2 regions of the Gordonia sp. NB41Y genome follow, and region 2 is predicted to be linked to the other one. Evidence: riboswitches for the same ligand, from Rfam matches in the RefSeq annotation. Region 2 holds a riboswitch; the other holds the start of a gene.
What was found. Region 2 has a riboswitch for cobalamin ahead of Q9K23_RS04505 (CbtB-domain containing protein). Riboswitches for the same ligand answer to the same signal wherever they lie in the genome.
Positions count from the first base shown of each region.

Region 1: another riboswitch for cobalamin. It lies ahead of Q9K23_RS05310 (ABC transporter substrate-binding protein); the one in region 2 lies ahead of Q9K23_RS04505 (CbtB-domain containing protein).

Region 1 is NZ_CP132196.1:1,238,262-1,247,741, reverse strand. It holds gene Q9K23_RS05335 (thioredoxin domain-containing protein) at 13-2,031, shown strand; gene Q9K23_RS05330 (histidine phosphatase family protein) at 2,037-2,660, opposite strand; gene rocD (ornithine--oxo-acid transaminase) at 2,713-4,785, opposite strand; gene Q9K23_RS05320 (Lrp/AsnC family transcriptional regulator) at 4,883-5,329, shown strand; gene Q9K23_RS05315 (3-deoxy-7-phosphoheptulonate synthase) at 5,613-6,707, shown strand; cobalamin riboswitch at 6,764-6,973, shown strand; gene Q9K23_RS05310 (ABC transporter substrate-binding protein) at 7,115-8,131, shown strand; gene Q9K23_RS05305 (iron chelate uptake ABC transporter family permease subunit) at 8,142-9,197, shown strand; partial or broken gene Q9K23_RS05300 (ABC transporter ATP-binding protein) at 9,194-9,480, shown strand, end outside.
Region 2 is NZ_CP132196.1:1,056,904-1,066,383, reverse strand. It holds gene Q9K23_RS04520 (pyridoxamine 5'-phosphate oxidase family protein) at 1-97, shown strand, start outside; gene Q9K23_RS04515 (DNA-formamidopyrimidine glycosylase family protein) at 753-1,538, opposite strand; gene Q9K23_RS04510 (ATP-dependent helicase) at 1,525-6,204, opposite strand; cobalamin riboswitch at 6,248-6,385, shown strand; gene Q9K23_RS04505 (CbtB-domain containing protein) at 6,426-6,647, shown strand; gene Q9K23_RS04500 (CbtA family protein) at 6,674-7,495, shown strand; gene Q9K23_RS04495 (histidine phosphatase family protein) at 7,507-8,040, shown strand; gene Q9K23_RS04490 (acyl-CoA dehydrogenase family protein) at 8,144-9,367, shown strand; gene Q9K23_RS04485 (Nramp family divalent metal transporter) at 9,426-9,480, opposite strand, start outside.

The DNA.
Region 1 (9,480 bases), 180 kb from region 2:
ACCGGAGGGCCGATGCGCAACGAACTGGGCGGATCGACGAGCCCCTATCTCCGTCAGCACGCCGACAACCCCGTCGCCTGGCGCGAATGGGGTGAGGCCGCCCTCGCCGAGGCGCGCCACCGTGACGTCCCGGTCCTGCTGTCGGTGGGATACGCGGCGTGCCACTGGTGTCATGTGATGGCGCACGAGTCGTTCGAGGACGACGCCACCGCCGCACAGATGAACCGGGACTTCGTGTGCGTCAAGGTCGACCGCGAGGAACGGCCCGACATCGATGCGATCTACATGAACGCGACCGTGGCGATGACCGGTCAGGGCGGCTGGCCGATGACCTGCTTCCTCACCCCGGGCGGTGAACCGTTCTACTGCGGCACCTACTACCCGGACGCACCGCGGGGCGGGATGCCGTCGTTCCGGCAGGTGCTGTCGGCGGTCACCACCGCATGGACCGAGCGGCGCGAGGAACTGGAGAACGTCGGCGCCAAGGTCCGCGACCACCTGCACGCCAACGCCGCGCCGCTGCCGGGCGGGGCACTCGAGGTCGACGACCGGTTGGCGGCACACGCGGTGAGCACGGTCCTCGGCGAGGAGGACCGGGAGAACGGCGGATTCGGCGGGGCACCCAAGTTCCCGCCGTCGGCGCTGCTCGAGGGGCTGCTGCGGCACACCGAACGCACCGGCCTGCCCGACGCCGCCGCGGCCGCGGTGCGCGCCTGCGACGCGATGGCACGCGGCGGCATCTACGACCAGCTGGCCGGGGGCTTCGCGCGGTACACCGTCGACTCCGCCTGGGTGGTGCCGCATTTCGAGAAGATGCTCTACGACAATGCGCAACTGCTCCGGGTGTACGCACATCTGGCCCGCCGCACCGGTGAACCGCTCGCCCTCCGCGTCACCGAGGAGGTCATCGAGTTCCTGAAACGCGATCTGCTCGTCGACGGCGGATTCGCCTCGGCCCTCGACGCCGATGCCGACGGGGTGGAGGGATCGACCTATGTGTGGACCCCGACGCAGCTGACCGAGGTACTCGGCCTCGACGACGGCGCCTGGGCGGCAGAGGTGTTCGGGGTCACCGCCGCGGGGACCTTCGAGCACGGCAGCTCGACGCTGCAACTGCGGTTCGACGCCGACGACCCGGACCGGTTCGCCGATGTCCGCCGCCGGCTGCTCGCCGCACGCGCCGACCGGGTCCAGCCCGCGCGTGACGACAAGGTGGTCACCGGCTGGAATGCGCTCGCGGTGACCGCGCTCGTGGAGGCGGGGACGGGACTGCGCCGCGCCGAGTGGGTCGCCCTGGGCGCCGGCGTCGCCGACGCACTGCTGGCGCGCCACATCGTCGACGGCACCCTGCGCCGGTCGTCGCTGGGCGGTGTGGTGGGGCGTCCGGCCGCGGCCCTCGACGATCATGCGGCGCTGTGCACCGCCCTGTTCACCCTGTACCAGGCGACCGGCGAGAAACGGTGGGCCGACGCGGCTCTCACCCTCCTCGACACCGCGATCGACACCTTCGGCGATCCCGGTGAGGAGGGCAGCTGGTTCGACGCACCCGCCGGTGACCTGATCGCCCGGCCGCGCGACCCGATCGACGGCGCCACCCCGGCCGGCGCGTCGTTGCTGGCCGAGGCGCTGCTCCTGGCGTCGACCCTGGCCACACCCGACCGCGCCGCCCGGTACACCGGACTGCTCGATGCGACGTTGTCCCGGGGTGCGGTGCTGCAGGCCAAGGTCGCACGATCGGCCGGGCACTGGCTGGCCGTGACCCAGGCGCGCCTGTCCGGGCCGATACAGCTGGCGGTGGCGCAGGACGGGGGCACCGACGGCGAGTTGGCCGCTCGGGCACGACAACTCGCCCCGGGCGGGGCGATCGTGGTGGCGGGCCGCCGGGATTCGATGTCACTGCTGACCGATCGGGGACCGGTGAACGGTGCCGACGCGGTCTATGTGTGCCGTGGCGCCGTGTGCGATCTCCCGGTCACCTCGTCCGCGGAACTTGCTGCGGCACTGGGGTTCTCACGCGATCAGGGGATCTGACGCGATCAGATCGATGCGGCCGAGGCCCAGTATCCCTCGGGGCCACGCAGTTCCGAGAGCCGTCGATCACCGTCGGGTTCGGCCAGCAGTGCCGATCCGGCCGGACGCAGGTCGACCGCGGCGCCCTGCGTGATCGGCCAGCCGAGGAACCGGCAGATGAACGAGCGGGAGAAATGACCGTGGGACACCACGATCACATCCGACTCCGGTAGCCGCGCCTCCACATGGTCGACCGCGGCGTCGACCCGCCGCGTCATGTCGGCCACCGACTCGCCACCGCGGGCGCCATGCGTCCAGATCGTCCAGCCCGGCTCGTGGTCGCGCTGGATCTCCAGACGGGTCAGACCCTCGTAGTCGCCGTAGTCCCACTCGGCGAACAGTTCACTCGTCTCGTCGACATGGAGACCCGCGAGCTCGGCGGTCCGCTGCGCGCGGCGCCGGGGCGAGGCGATCACATACGGCCGGCACAGACCGATCCGGTCGGCGAGGCCCGCCAGCGCCGCAGCGTCCTGTTCACCCCGTGGCGTCAGGTCGATGTCGGTGCGTCCGGTGTGCTGATTCGACAACGACCAGGCGGTCTGGCCGTGTCGGATCAACAGGACGCGGCGGGTGCGGTCGGCGTCGGTCATCTGTCCGAGCCTAGTCCTGCCCGGTGGACCGACGGGCCGCGATCGGCTGTGATCAGTGGCGCCCGCGCAGCACCGCGGCGAATCGGTCGACCATCCAGTCGATCTCGTCGGGTGTGATCACCAGCGGCGGGGCCAGCCGCAGGGTGGAACCGTGGGTGTCCTTGGCGAGCACCCCGGCGTCGGCGAGCGCGAGGCAGATCTGTTTGCCGGTGCCCAGTGCCGGGTCGATGTCGATTCCCGCCCACAGGCCCTTGCCGCGGACCTGTAGGACATCGGGACCGACGAGGTCGGCGAGCCGTGTGTGCAGCCGGGTGCCGAGCGACGCGGCCCGGGCCTGCCAGGTGCCGTCGGCGAGCATCCGGACGACGGTGTGCCCGACCGCCGCGGCGAGCGGATTGCCACCGAAGGTCGAGCCGTGCTGACCGGGATGCAGGACGCCGAGCACCTCGGTGTCGGCGACCACCGCCGACACCGGGAGGATACCGCCGCCGAGGGCCTTGCCGAGCGTGTAGACATCGGGGACCACACCCCAGTGTTCGCACGCGAAGGTGGTGCCGGTGCGGCCGAGCCCGGACTGGATCTCGTCGGCGATCATCAGCACCCGGTTGTCAGTGCACAGCGCCCGCACGGCGGGCAGATAGTCGTCGGGCGGGACGATGATCCCGGCCTCGCCCTGGATCGGCTCGACGAGCACCGCGACGGTGTCGTCGGTGATCGCGTCGGCCACCGCAGCCGCGTCGCCGTAGGGCACGCGGACGAATCCCGGTGTGAACGGCCCGAATCCACCGCGGGCGTCGTCGTCGTCGCTGAAGCCCACGATGGTGATCGTGCGACCGTGGAAGTTGCCGCCGGCCACGATGATCTCGGCACGCCCGTCGGGTACCCCCTTGACGTCGTAGCCCCACTTACGGGCCACCTTGAGGGCCGACTCGACGGCCTCTGCGCCGGTGTTCATCGGCAGCACCATCTCCTTGCCGCACAGCTCTGCCAGTGCGGCACAGAAGGGTTCGAGCCGATCGGAACGAAAAGCGCGACTGGTCAAGGTGACCCGATCGAGCTGGGCGCGCGCCGCGGCCACGATCTCGGGATTGCGGTGGCCGAAGTTCACCGCGGAGTAGGCGCCGAGGCAGTCGAGATACCGGCGACCGTCGACATCGGTGATCCAGGCGCCCTCGGCGGATGCCGCGGTCACCGGTAGCGGTGAGTAGTTGTGGGCCACATGGGGTTCGGCGAGATCAGGCATCATTGCCTCCGTTCGGTGGGGCACCGGCCGGTCGGGGTCGGAGGGGCGCAGCTCCAGTGTGCAGCATTTGATCCCGCCGCCACCGGCGAGCAGTTCGGACAGATCGACGCCGATCGTCTCGAATCCCGCCTCGCGCAGCCGGGCCGCCAGTCCCGGTGCGGCATCGGTCATCACGACGTTGCGCCCGTCGGAGACCAGGTTGAGCCCCAGCACCTCGGCGTCGGCGGCGGTCGCGATGATCGCGTCCGGATACAGCTGCGCCAGCAGTCGGCGGGAGGGTTCGGAGAAGGCGGGCGGGTAGTAGGCGATGGTGTTCTGGTCGAGCACACCGAGGGCGGTGTCGAGGTGATAGAACCGCGGGTCGCACAGCTCCAGGGTGATCACCGGCAGCCCGGTGATCGCGGCGACCTCGGCATGTGTGGCCGGATCGGTGCGGAACCCGGTACCGGCCAGGATGCGCTCGCCGACCACGAGGAAGTCGCCCTCGCCCTCCTGGGTGCCTGCGGTGCGGTACACCTCGCCCAGGCCTGCGGCGGTGAACCAGTCGGCGTAGTGACCGGCCTCGGCGGCCCGCTCGGGAAAGGTGAACCGTGCGGCGATCGCCCGGCCGTTCACCACGAGCCCGCCGTTGGCCGCATAGACCATGTCCGGCAGGCCCGGCTGCGGATCGACGAGGCGCACGGTGTGTCCGAGGTCGCGATAGACCCGGCACAGCTGTTCCCACTGGGCGAGCGCACGGGCGGTGTCGACCGGGACCGTCGGGTCCATCCAGGGATTGATCGCGTAGGTGACGGTGAAGTGGGTCGGCGGGGTCATCGCGAAGGTGCGATGGTGGGCGATCCGGGGAGCGGACACGGCGGAGTACGAGCTGGTCAGCGTCATAGTTCGAGCGTAGGGTCGGTATCTGACGCAATCAATCGTCACCGATTGCGTCTCTGTTGAAGATTTCGGTCGTCGTCGGCGGGTAAGGGGTGAAGTCTTGCGCGAGCTCGACGATCTCGACGAAAAGGTGCTCGTCTGCCTCACCCGCGATGCCCGCGCCACCTATGCCGACATCGGTGCGCAGGTGGGGCTGTCGGCGCCGGCGGTGAAGCGGCGGGTCGACCGACTCGTCGCCGACGGCGTGATCACCGGCTTCACCACGGTGATCGATCCGGCCGCGATGCAGTGGAACACCGAGGCCTATGTGCAGGTGTTCTGCCGGGGCAACATCTCGCCGGAAGACCTGCGGGCGTCGTGGGAACCGATCCAGGAGGTGGTGTCGGCGGCGACGATCACCGGACAGGCCGATGCCATCCTGCGACTGATGGCCCGCGATGTGCACCACCTCGAGCAGGCCCTCGAACGTATCCGGCAGGCCGGTCCGGTGGACCGGACCGAGTCGATCATCGTGCTCAGCCACCTCATCGACCGTGGTCATCCGTAGGCTCGGCGCCGGCAAACGGCCGTGACCTGTGACGACCGTGTTTCGTCGGGTCGGGTCGTCGTGTGCTAACCTCGGCGACGTGATCCACTCCGTGCGCGGCTATTGGCGCTTTATCGAGGCTCCGGGTGAGCCTGCGATGAAGCGCTGACTGCGCACACCACACAACCCGGAGCCCGAGCAGTGACCAGAACGGTCGCTGCTCTTGTCATTTCAAGGGCCTCCGATGACGACAGCGGGTGGCCGGCCGAGATGACAGGCCCCTCACACCCGCGAAAGGCACACCGTGACCACCCTCGGAGATCTGCCCCGGACATCGACGTCCACCGACACCGTCGAGAACACCTCGGACCGTCGGGTCAAGGCATTCCGCTCGATCCCGTCGCCGGATGTCATCCGCACCGAACTGCCGCTCACCGCACGCCGGGCCGTTGCCGTGCAGCGTGATCGCGACGAGATCGCCGCCATCCTGGCCGGTGCCGACGACCGCCTGCTCGTCGTCGTCGGACCGTGTTCGGTACACGATCCGGTGGCCGCCATCGACTACGCCCGCCGCCTGGCGCCGCTGGCCACCCAGTACGACGACCGCCTCAAGATCGTGATGCGGGTCTACTTCGAGAAGCCGCGCACCACCGTCGGATGGAAGGGTCTGATCAACGACCCGGGCATGGACGGGACCTACGACGTCGAGCGGGGTCTGCGCACCGCACGCTCGTTGCTGCTCGACATCATCGACCTCGGGCTGCCGGTGGGGTGTGAGTTCCTCGAGCCGACCAGCCCGCAGTACATCGCCGACGCGGTGGCATGGGGTGCGATCGGTGCCCGCACCACCGAGTCGCAGGTACACCGTCAGCTCGCCTCCGGTCTCTCGATGCCGATCGGATTCAAGAACGGCACCGACGGCAATGTCCAGGTCGCGATCGACGGTGTGAAAGCCGCTGCAGCACAGCATGTCTTCTTCGGTGTCGATGACTTCGGGCGTGGTGCACTGGTGGAGTCGGCGGGCAACACCGACTGTCACATCATCCTGCGCGGCGGCACCCCCGGCCCCAACTACGACGAGGTGTCGATCGCCGATGCGGTTGCGGCACTGGACAAGGCGGGCCTGCCCGCTCGCGTCATGATCGATGCCAGCCACGCCAACTCCGGCAAAGACCATGTGCGCCAGGCGCAGGTGGCCGCCGAGATCGCGGCATCGGTGCGCGCCACCCGCGCGGCCGGCCGCGAACCGGTCATCAGCGGTGTGATGCTGGAGAGCTTCATCGAGGCCGGGGCGCAGTCGCCGGACGCCGAGCCGCTCGTCTACGGCAAGTCGGTGACCGACAAGTGCATGGACTGGGAGGTCAGCGCCGCGGTACTGGCCGATCTGGCACGCGGCTGACACCTGCGTGCCGCCCCGGCGCCGTGGGTGCCGGAAATGTCGCGATCCGGTGGCTGATAGGCTCGCCCCGCGTCGGTCTGGCCGGGAGATGTCCCGGCCGGCCAAGAGGGAATCTGGTGAGAATCCAGAGCTGCCCCGCAGCGGTGACGGAAACGATGGTGGCCAGGGCACTGGGTCGGTGACGACCTGGGAAGCGGCCATCGGTAGGTGGCACGGAGGTGCCGGAGTCCGGAGTCCGAAGACCTGCCGACGTGACCGCGGAACACCCCCGCGGTGCACATCGACCTCGCGGGATATGGTCGGTGCGTTCACATCTGGGCGGTAGGTGGCCGCTCGGTGTCCTGACGCTCCGGTGTGCCCGCATATGACGAAGGGCGCAGGTGGGTCACGTGATCTCACAGACGTCGATGCGGCGATCGCTCGCGATCATCGGATCGTTGACGATAGCGGCTGCCGCAGTGGCATGTTCGACCGATTCCGACGGTGACGAGGCCTCCGCGGCGGCGGTCTCGATCGAGAACTGCGGCCAGACGGTGGCCGTCGAACAGGCCCCGCAGCGCGTGGTGTCGCTGAACCAGGGCTCCACCGAGATCCTGCTGTCGCTGGGTCTCGCCGATCGCATGGTGGGGACCGCGACCTGGACCGATCCGGTGAAACCCGATCTGGCACAGGCGAATGAGTCGGTCCCGCGTCTGGCCGACAACAAGCCGTCGCTGGAGACGGTGCTGGCCACCGAGCCCGACTTCGTGACCGCGTCGTTCGGCGGAACACTGGGTCCCGGCGGCGTCGGCGACCGCGACCAGTTCGAACGGCTCGGCGTGGGCACCTACCTCTCGCCGACCGACTGCGTGGGACGCGCGGCGACCAGCGTGAACGCCGACGGTGCGCGTTCGGAACCGCTGACCATGGACCTGATCTACCAGGAGATCCGCGAGCTCGCCCAGATCTTCGATGTCTCCGACCGTGGTGAGGAGCTGATCTCCTCTCTGCAGCAACGGTATTCGGCGGCGGCCATCACCGGGACCGATGACAACACCTCGCTGGTGTACTGGTTCGCCGACACCCAGACGCCGTATATGGCCGGGTGCTGCGGATCGTCGGGTGTGATCTCCGATGCCGTCGGCGCGAAGAACATCTACGCCGACACCACCGACGAGTGGCCGCAGGTGAGCTGGGAGAGCGTGGCCGACCGCAATCCCACCGCGATCGTGCTCGCCGACCTCAGCCGCCGCAGCATCGACGGCGACGCACTGGACAGCAAGATCGCCTTCCTGGAATCGAATCCGGTGACCAGCAAGATGGAGGCGGTGCAGAACAAGCGATACATCGTGGTCAACGGTGCCGACCTCAATCCGTCCATCCGTACCGTCGACGGCGTCGAGAAGGTCTCGGCCGGACTGCGCGGCTGGAACCTCGCAGGCTGAGAAGCCCACGATGACGACGACACTGGAGCGTCCGCCGGCCGGGCAGCGGGCGTCCGGCCTTGCGCGGTCGGCGATCTGGGTGATCGGGCCGATCGCATTGGTCGCCTCGATCGCGGTGTCGGTGACCATCGGCGTCGCCGACCTGTCGGTGGCCGACGTCTACCGCGTGATCCTGGCCCACCTCGGCGGCCCCGACTCCGATCTCTCGCCGGTCCGGCAGGGCATCGTGTGGGAACTGCGTGTCCCGCGGGCGCTGATGGCGGCGGTGTGCGGTGCGGGCCTGGCGATGTGCGGTGTGATCATGCAGTCGCTGCTGCGTAATCCGCTGGCCGACCCGTATGTCCTGGGCGTCTCCTCGGGCGCCTCGACCGGTGCTGTCGTGGTGGTGGTGCTCGGTGTGGGCGGCGGGGTGCTGTCGTTGTCGGCGGGTGCCTTCGCCGGTGCCATCGTCTCGTTCATCGTGGTGATGGCACTGGCGATGGGCGCCGGCGGCGGGACGTCGCGGATCGTGCTCGCCGGTGTGGCCGGCACCCAGCTGTTCTCGTCGCTCACCTCCTTCATCGTGATCTCCTCGGCCGACGCCGAGCGGACCCGCGGCATCCTGTTCTGGCTGCTGGGCTCGATGTCGGGGGTCACCTGGAACCAGGTCGCGCTGTGCGCTGTCGCCACCGGCCTCGGGTTCGCGGTGTGTCTGGTCCGTGCGGCCTCGCTCGACGCGTTCACCTTCGGGGCCGGTGCCGCGGCGACCCTGGGCGTGTCGGTGGCCCGTGAGCGGGCCCTGCTGCTGACGATCGTCGCGGTGGTGACCGCCACGCTGGTCAGCGCGGTCGGCGCGATCGGCTTCGTCGGGCTGGTGCTCCCGCACGCCACCCGGCTGATGGTCGGGATCGGGCATCGGCGGCTGCTGCCCGCCGTGGCCTTGACCGGCGGGGTCTTCATGATCTGGGTGGACGCGTTGTCGCGGACGGTGTTCGCACCCCAGGAGATCCCGGTCGGAGTGGTGACCGCGCTGATCGGTGTCCCGGTGTTCGCGGCCCTGTTGATCCGGATGCGGAGGCCCTCATGACCTTGACGGCAACAGAGATCCGGTGGAGCCGCGGCGGCCACCTCATCCTCGACGGTGTGACGCTGCAGCCGGGGCCGGGGGAGACCGTCGGAATCCTCGGCCCCAACGGGTCCGGGAAGTCCTCGCTGATCCGCGCGCTGGCCGGGGTGACGCGGCCGGATTCGGGGACGGTGCGCCTCGACGGCACCGAACTCGGTTCGCTCCGGCGCCGGGAGATCGCCCGCCGCGTGGCGGTGGTGTCGCAGCATTCGGCCACCGACACCGACATCGAGGTGGTGGACGT
Region 2 (9,480 bases):
TCCCACCATCAAGTACAACTACGTCGAGATCGCCGCCGGCAACATCACGGGCCGTCGTTTCCAGTTCGGCCCGGAACCCGAGCGCTACCCGGTCTGAGTGCCGCCGTCCGGGTTCAGGGTGGCTGTGTCTGTCGGTCCCGGCTCAATCATCAGAGAGGGTCCTTGCTCAATCATCGAGAAGGGTCTTAGCTCAATTGTCAAGTGAGCGTTGGTGGTTGAGCCGGCGAGGAGCGTAGCGACGAGGCGTGTCGAAACCTCGGTTGGTTGCGTTGTCGACGGGACCACCTCAGGGGTGGTTACTGCTGGCCTGTGGGTTGCGGGGATTTCGACTCGGGTCCTCGCTTCGCTCGGTCCCGGCTCAATCATCAACAAGAGTCCTCGCTCAATCATCGAGAAGGGGCATCGCTCAATCGTCAAGTGAGTGTTGATGGTTGAGCCGATGAGGAGCGTAGCGACGAGGCGTGTCGAAACCTCCGTTGGTTGCGTGGTCGAGGTGGGCACCTCGGAGGTGGTTACTGTCCGACTGTGGGTTGCAGAGATTTCGACTCGGGTCCTCGCTTCGCTCGGTCCCGGCTCAATCACCAAGAAGGGTCCTCGCTGCGCTCGGTCCCGGCTCAATCACCAACAAGCGTCCTCGCTCAATCATCGAGAAGAGTCCTCGCTCAATGATCAAGCAGTCGTTCGTGGTTCGAGTGAACAAGGCTCGGTCCCGGCTCGATCGTCAAGGGCTGGTGCTGCCGCCGAGTTCGCGCTCAGGTCTGACACCGCGGGCAGAAGTAGATGACGCGCTCGGCGTCGGCGGTTCCGAGATGGTCGCGCTGAATGGGCGTGGCGCACCGACGGCATGGCTGTGCTCGACGGCCGTAGACCCAGAGCCGTTCGGTGCGGCCGGTCTTGCCGGTCGTGGTGCGGGCCAGGCGGGTCCGGTTTGCGACGAGCATCCGGTGGGCGAGGTCGACCATCGCGGGGACGTCGACGTCCCCGACCCGGCGGGTGGGCAACACGCCGCGAAGGAAACACAGCTCCGAGCGGTACTCGTTGCCGACACCGGCCATCCGGCGCTGATCGAGCAGGGCGATTCCGATCGGGGTGTCCGGGTGTCGCGCGATCCGGCGGGCGGCCTCGGCGGCGTCCCAGTCGTCGCCCAGCAGATCGGGTCCCAGGTAGGCGAGGGCGCCGTCCGGGTCGGCCATCAGATCGAGGGTGCCGAGCGCGAATCCGACCGCCTCGTAGGTGTCGTTGCGCAACACCACGCGTGCGGTGTGGGCACGCTGATGCCAGCGTTCGCCGACCCGCAGCACATCCCAGCTGCCCTCCATCGACAGATGGCTGCGGATGCTGACCGGCTCCTGGCCGTCGCCGGGGCCGACGTCGATCAGCAGGTGCTTGCCCCGTGACCGAACCGCGGTGACCGCACGGCCGGACAGATCGACGGTGGCCAGCCGGGGGACACGGAAATCCGAGTACGTCAACAGCTTTCCGGCCAACGCGGTGCGCAGCCGGGCGGCGGTGCGGAAGACGGTGTCACCCTCTGGCATGGCCGTACCGTATCCGAAGTCCCCGAGGGGTGGTGGAGAATCCGCAGTCGACGAACACCGACGCCAACGGCGACCGCAGCGCCTCCACACCGTCGATCTGGTCGACGGCCAGCCGGGCCACACCGCCACGGCCGACCACATCGGCGATCCCGGAGATCGCGGCGCGCAGCATCGGATCCGACTCGGTGAAGGTCAGGACGGTCTTACCGCCGCGCTCGACGAAGGCCACCGGCGTCCCGTCCACCATCACCACCAGCGCACCGGGTTTGCGGCCCGGCCGATGCCCGCCGTCGGGACGTTGCGGCCAGTCCAGGGCCGCGCCGTAGGGGTTCGCCGGGTCGGTGGCCGCCAGCACGACGGTGGTCGGCTGGTGGCGGTGACCGTCGAGCGAGGCATCGTCGAGGGCGTGCCGGCGCAGATCGTCGACGGTGGACGGTGCCGCGAACTGGGCCCCGCCGAGGCCGTCCACGTAATACCCGCGGCGGACCTGGCCGCTGTCCTCGAACACGTTGAGCGCCTTGTAGATACGGGCGAAACCGCCGGTGACTGCCTCACTGACGACCGGTCCGCGGGTGACCAGCCCATACCGTGCCAGCAGCTGGTCGCAGAGCACCTGTGCGAGGACCGTCGGATCGGTGGTCCGATCGAGCGGGGCGAACCACCGTCCGCCCACGATCGGCGGGGTGGGTGCGGCGCCGGGGGTCGACGACAACAGGGTGCGCGTGGACAACCGACCCGGCCGCAATCGTGGTGCCCGGCCCCGTGATCGATGTGCCGGGGTCGCACGGGGCGGGCCGGAGCGGCGTGGCATCAGCAGGGCCCGGACCGGGGCAAACGAGTCGTTGGAGACATGACCCGACCACACCAGATCCCACAGCGCGGACTCGATCGCGTCGGAACCCGCGGTGATCCCCGCATCCTCGAGGTCGGCGGTGAGCTGGGCATACCGCAGACCGCCGCCGGTCGCGAAGCGCGCCAGCAACTCCCGGTGGATGTCGGTCAGGTCGATCTCGTCGGGCTCGGGCAGCAGCGCCTCGGCGAGGTCGGCCGGGCAGAACCGGATCCAGCCGTCGGCGCCACCGATACGCCCCGCACCCGACCACACCACATCACCCGCCGACAGCAACTCGTCGAGCATCGCCGGCGAATAGTCGGGGATACGCGCAGGCAGGATGAGCGACTCCCACGCCGACGCGGGCAGCGGATGACCGGCGAGCTGGTCGAGCACCACCGCCACGCCGTCGACACCATCGAGCTGCTCGGCGGGGGAGACGTGCTGCCAGTCGGTGAGGAAACGCGCGAAGGCGTCGGTGGTGACCGGCGCGACCTCGGCGCGGGTCGCGGCCAGCGAACCCCGCCGGATCTGCCCGAGCACATCGGCGTGACACCACTGGGTGCCCGTCACGCCGGACAGGAAGTCGCCCTCGACCACCGACCGCGATCCGGCCAGCCGCGCCAGGGTGTCGGCGACGACGGCCACGCCGAGTCCGATCTCCTCGGCCGCCTCGGCGACGGTGAACGGTCCGTGGGTCCGTGCGAAGCGGTGGACGAGGTCGCCGACCGGGTCGGGCACCGACTCGAGGAAGGCGGCGGGAACACCCATCGGGGCCGGGACGCCGAGCGCATCGCGCAGCCGGGCGGTGTCCTCGACCGCCGCCCACAGCGCCCGGCCACGATGGCCGATCGAGATGATCAGGCCGTCGCGGTGCAACCCGGCGAGAACGGTCGTCACCGTCGCGACCACCTCGGCACCGGTGTCGGGGCCGCGGTCGGTATCGGGGTCGGGATCGGCGTCGGCCCGGAACCGTTGCGCCACGGCCTCGGTGGACAACGGTCCGAGCCAGCGCAGCAGATCCACGACGTCCTCGGCGTCGCGGGCGCGACGTGCCGGATCGAGGCGTTGCAGGCGTGCGGTGACCTCGGCGATCACCGCCGGGTCGAGCAGCTCGCGCAGATCGACGCGGCCGAGCAGTTGCGCGAGCAGCGCGGTGTCCAACGACAGTGCTGCAGCACGCCGTTCGGCGAGCGGGGCGTCGTCGTTGTACATGAACGCCCCGACGTAGCCGAACAGCATCGATGCGGCGAACGGGGAGGGTGTCTGCGTCTCGGTCTCGACCATCCGGACCTTGCGGGTGGCCACCCGCCGCAGCAGGTCGACGAGGGCGGGCAGGTCGTAGACATCCTGCAGGCATTCGCGCACGGCCTCCAGGACGATCGGGAAGTCCGGGAACCTCGATGCCACCGCCAGCAACTGGGCACTGCGCTGGCGTTGCTGCCACAGCGGTGCCCGGCGGCCGGGATCGCGGCGCGGCAACAGCAACGCCCGCGCGGCACACTCACGGAACCGGGAGGCGAACATCGACGATTCGGCGAGGGCATCGGTGATGAGCTGTTCGGCCTCGTCGGGGTCGACGGCGAACACGGCGGCACCGGGTGGGGTGTCGTCGGTGTCGGGCAGGCGGACGATGATCCCGTCGTCGGAGGCGGTGACCGCGCCGTCGAGGCCGAGGGAGGTCTTGAGCTGCACCGAGATCGCCGATGCCCACGGTGCGTGGACGCGTAATCCGTAGGGGGAGTGCAGAATCAGACGCCAGTCGCCGAGTTCGTCGCGGAATCGTTCGACCACCAGGGTGCGGTCGGTGGGTAGATGCCCGGTGGCCTCGCGCTGCTCGGCGATCAGCGCGGCCAGGTTCTCGCGGGCGAAGGCGGTGAGGCCGAGATCGTCTGCACGACGGTCGAGTTCGGTACGGTCGGCGATCTCACCGGTGAATCTGCCGATGGCGGCACCCAATTCGGCCGGCCGGCCGATGCTGTCGCCGATCCAGAACGGCAACCTGCCGGGCCGGCCGAACGCCGGGGAGACCAGGACGCGGTCGTGGGTGATGTCCTCGATCCGCCAGCTGGTGGCGCCGAGGGCGAACACGTCACCCACCCGGGACTCGTAGACCATCTCCTCGTCGAGTTCGCCGACGCGGGCGGCCTTCTCGCCGACCATGAACACGCCGAACAGTCCGCGGTCGGGGATGGTGCCGCCGGAGGTCACCGCCAGCCGTTGTGCGCCGCGCCGCCCCGACAACACGTTGCGGTCGCGATCCCAGGTGACGCGCGGCCGGAGCTCGGCGAACTCGTCGGACGGGAACCGGCCCGAGATCAGGTCGAGGGTCGCCTCGTAGATCGACCGCCCGAGATCACGGTACGGCGCCGACCGCCGGACGGTCTCGAACCAGTCGTCGACGTCGAGGTCGTCGACGGCGGCCGCGGCGATCGTCTGCTGGGCGAGGACGTCGAGCGGGTTGGTCGGAACCGTCAGTTCCTCGATCTCCCCGGCCCGCATCCGTGCGACGGCCACCGTGCAGTGGATCAGGTCGGTGCGATGTTTGGGGAACAGCACGCCCTGGCTGATCTCGCCCACCTGATGGCCGGCGCGGCCGATCCGCTGTAGACCGCTGGCCACCGACGGCGGCGCCTCCACCTGCACCACCAGGTCGACGGCGCCCATGTCGATGCCGAGTTCCAGCGAACTGGTCGCCACCACACAGCGCAGCCGCCCGGTCTTGAGATCGTCCTCGATCTCGGCACGCTGCTCCTTGCTGACCGATCCGTGATGCGCCCGGGCGAGGACGTGTGCGGCGCCGGCGCTCGCCCCGCTGGCCATCACCAGCGCGGGCGCACCACCGGGCACCCGCTGGTTTCGCGCCGGGGGTTCCGGCACCGCGGTACCGGCCCGGTTCTCGGCGATCTCGTTGAGCCGTGCGGTCAGCCGCTCGGCCAACCGTCTGGAGTTGGCGAACACGATGGTGCTGCGGTTGGCCTCGATCAGGTCGACGATCGCCGATTCCACATACGGCCACAACGATCCGGCGGTGGGCGAGAAGGCGTCGTCGAGCTCGTCGAGCCCGCCGTCGGCGTCCGGTGGTGCCGGGATGTTGGCCATGTCCGCCACCGGGACATCGACCCGAAGGTCGAAGGTCTTGGCCGCCGGCGGACGCACCACCGTGCAGTCGGCCGCCCCGGACAGGAATCGGGCCACCACCTCGGGCGGGCGCACCGTCGCCGACAACCCGATGCGCTGTGCGGGACGCTCCAGCAGGCGGTCGAGCCGCTCGAGCGACAGCGCGAGGTGTGTGCCGCGTTTGGTGCCGGCCACCGCATGCACCTCGTCGACGATCACGGCCTCCACCCCGGTCAGCGATTCGCGGGCCGACGAGGTGAGCATCAGATACAGCGACTCTGGGGTGGTGATCAGGATGTCCGGCGGTGTGCGCACCAACAGCCGACGTTGCGCGGCGGGGGTGTCGCCGGAGCGCAGCCCGACGGTGATCGCGGGCTCGGGCTCACCGAGTTCCTGTGCGGCGCGCGTGATGCCGGTCAGCGGCGCCCGGAGGTTGCGCTCGACGTCGACGGCGAGCGCCTTGAGCGGGGAGACGTAGAGGACCCGGGTGGTGCCCCGCGACCGGTCGGGCCGGGCGGCGAGCCGATCGAGCGCCCACAGGAACGCCGACAGCGTCTTTCCGGACCCGGTCGGGGCGATGACCAGCGTGTTGTCGCCGTTGGCGATGGACTCCCACGCACCGGCCTGGGCGGCGGTGGGCGCGGCGAAGGCCCCGGTGAACCACTGCCTGGTGGGCGCGGTGAACCGGGTCAGGATCTGGGCCGGATCGGACACGACGTCCATCATCCTCCAGACCACCGACGGTTCCGTGGTCTGCGTCTTGTGGGAGGAGTATCGTGCTGCCAGACGTTCCTGCGGGAAATCCGGTGTGAATCCGGAGCGGTCGCGCCACTGTGAGTCCATCCGACCAGGTCGGAGGGCGAGTCAGGACGCCGCCGGACGTCGGGAATGTGCATTTCAGCTGGGACGCGTGATCCCACGAAAGGATTGATCCGATGGTTGCATCGACCCATCAGGGCAAAGCGGTGTCGCTTGCCGTGCCCGACCTGTCCGCCGCGTCGGCCGCACTGTGGCTGACCGCGACGCTGGTCCTGGCCGGGATGGCCTACTACTTCCTCGGCTACGACCAGGGCGCGGTGTCGGTCTTCGGTTCCGACACCCACATCCATGAGTTCGTGCACGACGCACGGCACTTCCTCGGCTTCCCCTGCCACTGACGCGGACGGAAACGAGACAACAACACATGGAGAAGAAATTCATCGGCGCAGGCCTGCTCTCGGGCCTGATCGCCGGCATCGTCGCGTTCATCTTCGCTCGGATCTTCATCGAGCCGCAGGTCGCCAAGGCGATCGACTACGAGGGTGCCCGCTCGGAGGCCGAAGAGCACCTGCTCGAAGCCCACGGCGGTCACGTCCACGGTGGTGAGGGCGAGGTCTTCACCCGCACCGTGCAGGAGAACATCGGTGCCGGTGTCGGCACCATCGTCTTCGCGCTGTGCATGGGCGCGTTCTTCGCCGTCGCGTTCACCGTCCTGTGGACCTACATCGGTCGCCACTACCCGGCGACGGACTACCGCTGGGTCGGTGCGGCCCTCGGCGTACTCGGTTTCATCGCGTTCTTCGGTGTGCCGTTCTTCGTCTACCCGGCCAATCCGCCGGCCGTCGGCGACGACGACACCATCGGTGCGCGGTCGGGTGCCTATCTGACCATCACGGTGGTCTCGGTGATCGCGATGGTCGCCGCCGTCGTGCTCGTGTTCTGGCTGCGTCCGCGGTTGGGCGGCCTGTTCGCCGGTGTGCTCGGTGCCATCGGGTTCCTGGTGGTCGTCACGATCACCGCGGCCCTGCTGCCGGAGTTCCACGAGGTGCCCGAGCCGGTGATGGACGGCGAGACCATCCTGTTCCCCGGCTTCCCGGGCGCGGTGATCGGCGACTTCCGGGTCTACGTCATCGCCAACCAGGTGATCTTGTGGACCGTCCTGTCCACCGCGTTCGCCGCGATCCTGGGTCTGCTGACCCGGTCGAAGTCGTCGGCCGGGACGGCGGCGCTCGCCGACGTCCGCTGACGTCGGGACGAATGACGCTTCATCTGATCACCGCCGGTCGGAGCGGCCCCAACAAGGCCCTCCGATTCGGCGGTGATCCGTCTCTGGACGACGCCGGACGCACATCCGTGCTCGCCCTCGCGAACCGGCTGAACGCCGGGCCGGCCGATGCCGATACCCGGCCGATGCTGGTCGGGCCCGATCTGGCGAGCCGTCAGACCGCCGGATTCCTGGCGCCGGCACTCCTGCCGCCGTCCGGGCCACCGACCGTCGACGAGCGGCTGGCCACCCTGGACGTCGGCTCGTGGTCGGGATGCGCGCCCGAGGAGATCGACCCGTCGGCGCTCGGTGCGTTCTTCACCGACCCGTGGTCGGTCCCGCACGGCGGAGAGTCCCTGGCCGCCTTCGTCGCCCGCGTCCTCGCCTGGCGCGACGAGCGCACATCCTCCGACGCCGACCTGTTCGTGGTGGTGGCGATGCCGGTGGCGCAGGCGCTGCTCGCCGGCGATCCGGCGGGCTACTTCGCGGTGGACGTCGCCCCCGCCCATCACTATCCCGTGCCCTGATCGCGACGGTCATCTCTGGACAGCGGCCGGTGACACCTGACACAGTGGGAAACTGAAACGTGTTCTAGTCGACGTCGGGTCGGCGTGTTCAACGGAGGTCTCGATGTTCGAGTGGTCCGAGGAAGACCTGATGGTGCGGGATGCGCTGCGTGCGTTCATCGACAAGGAGATCCGGCCGCACGTCGACGACCTCGAGACCGGGGCCCTGCCGCCCTACGACATCACCCGGAAGCTGTTGTCCACCTTCGGCGTCGACGCGATGGCGGCCGAAGGGCTGGAGAAGGAGCTCGCCGCCGAGTCGGCCGGGGAGCGCACCCCGTCGGGCGGCGGCGCCCTGGGCGGCGGCAACTCGATGTTCCTGATCCTCAACATGGAACTGGCCGGGGTCAGCCTCGGCCTGGTGGCCTCGCTCGGGGTGAGCATGGGCCTGACCGTGTCCACCATCCGCGGCAAGGGCACCCTCGCGCAGAAGAAGCGCTGGCTGCCCGAGCTGGTCACCATGGAGAAGGTCGGCGCCTGGGCGATCACCGAACCGGACTCCGGGTCGGATGCGCTGGGCGGAATGAAGACCACCGTCCGCCGCGACGGGGACGACTACATCCTCACCGGGCAGAAGACGTTCATCACCAACGGCCCGTACGCCGACACCATCGTCGTCTTCGCCAAGCTCGACGACGGCTCGGACACCCCGATCCGCGACCGCAAGGTGCTCAGTTTTGTGCTCGACAAGGGGATGCCGGGTCTCACCCAGGGCAAACCGTTCAAGAAGATGGGCATGATGAGCTCACCGACCGGCGAGCTGTTCTTCGACAACGTGCGCCTGGGCCCGGACCGTCTGCTCGGTGAGACCGAGGACACCGGCTCCGACTCCAAGGGTGCCGAGGGGGCCAAGGCGGGTTTCACCGCCGAACGCGTCGGCATCGCCGCGCTGTCGCTCGGCATCATCAACGAATGTCTGCGGCTGTCGGTCGACTACGCCAAGAACCGCACCCTGTGGGGCCAGGAGATCGGTCGTTTCCAGCTCATCCAGCTCAAGCTCGCCGAGATGGAGGTGGCGCGGATCAACGTGCAGAACATGATCTTCAGCGCGATCGAACGGACCAAGGCGGGCAAGCCGATGACGCTCGCCGAGGCGTCGGCGATGAAGCTCTACAGTTCCAAGGCCGCGACCGACGTCGCGATGGAGGCGGTCCAGCTGTTCGGCGGCAACGGATACATGGCCGAGTACCGCGTGGAACAGCTCGCCCGCGATGCCAAGTCGCTGATGATCTACGCCGGCAGCAACGAGATCCAGGTGACCCACGTCGCCAAGGGGCTGCTCGCCTGATCTGCTGCTCGTCTGACCTGCGCCCGCGATCCCGGGACCGGCGAGGGCCGGCCCGGGATCAGGTGCCGGTGAACACCAGCACGATCAGGGCGAGATTGAGGATCACGATGGCC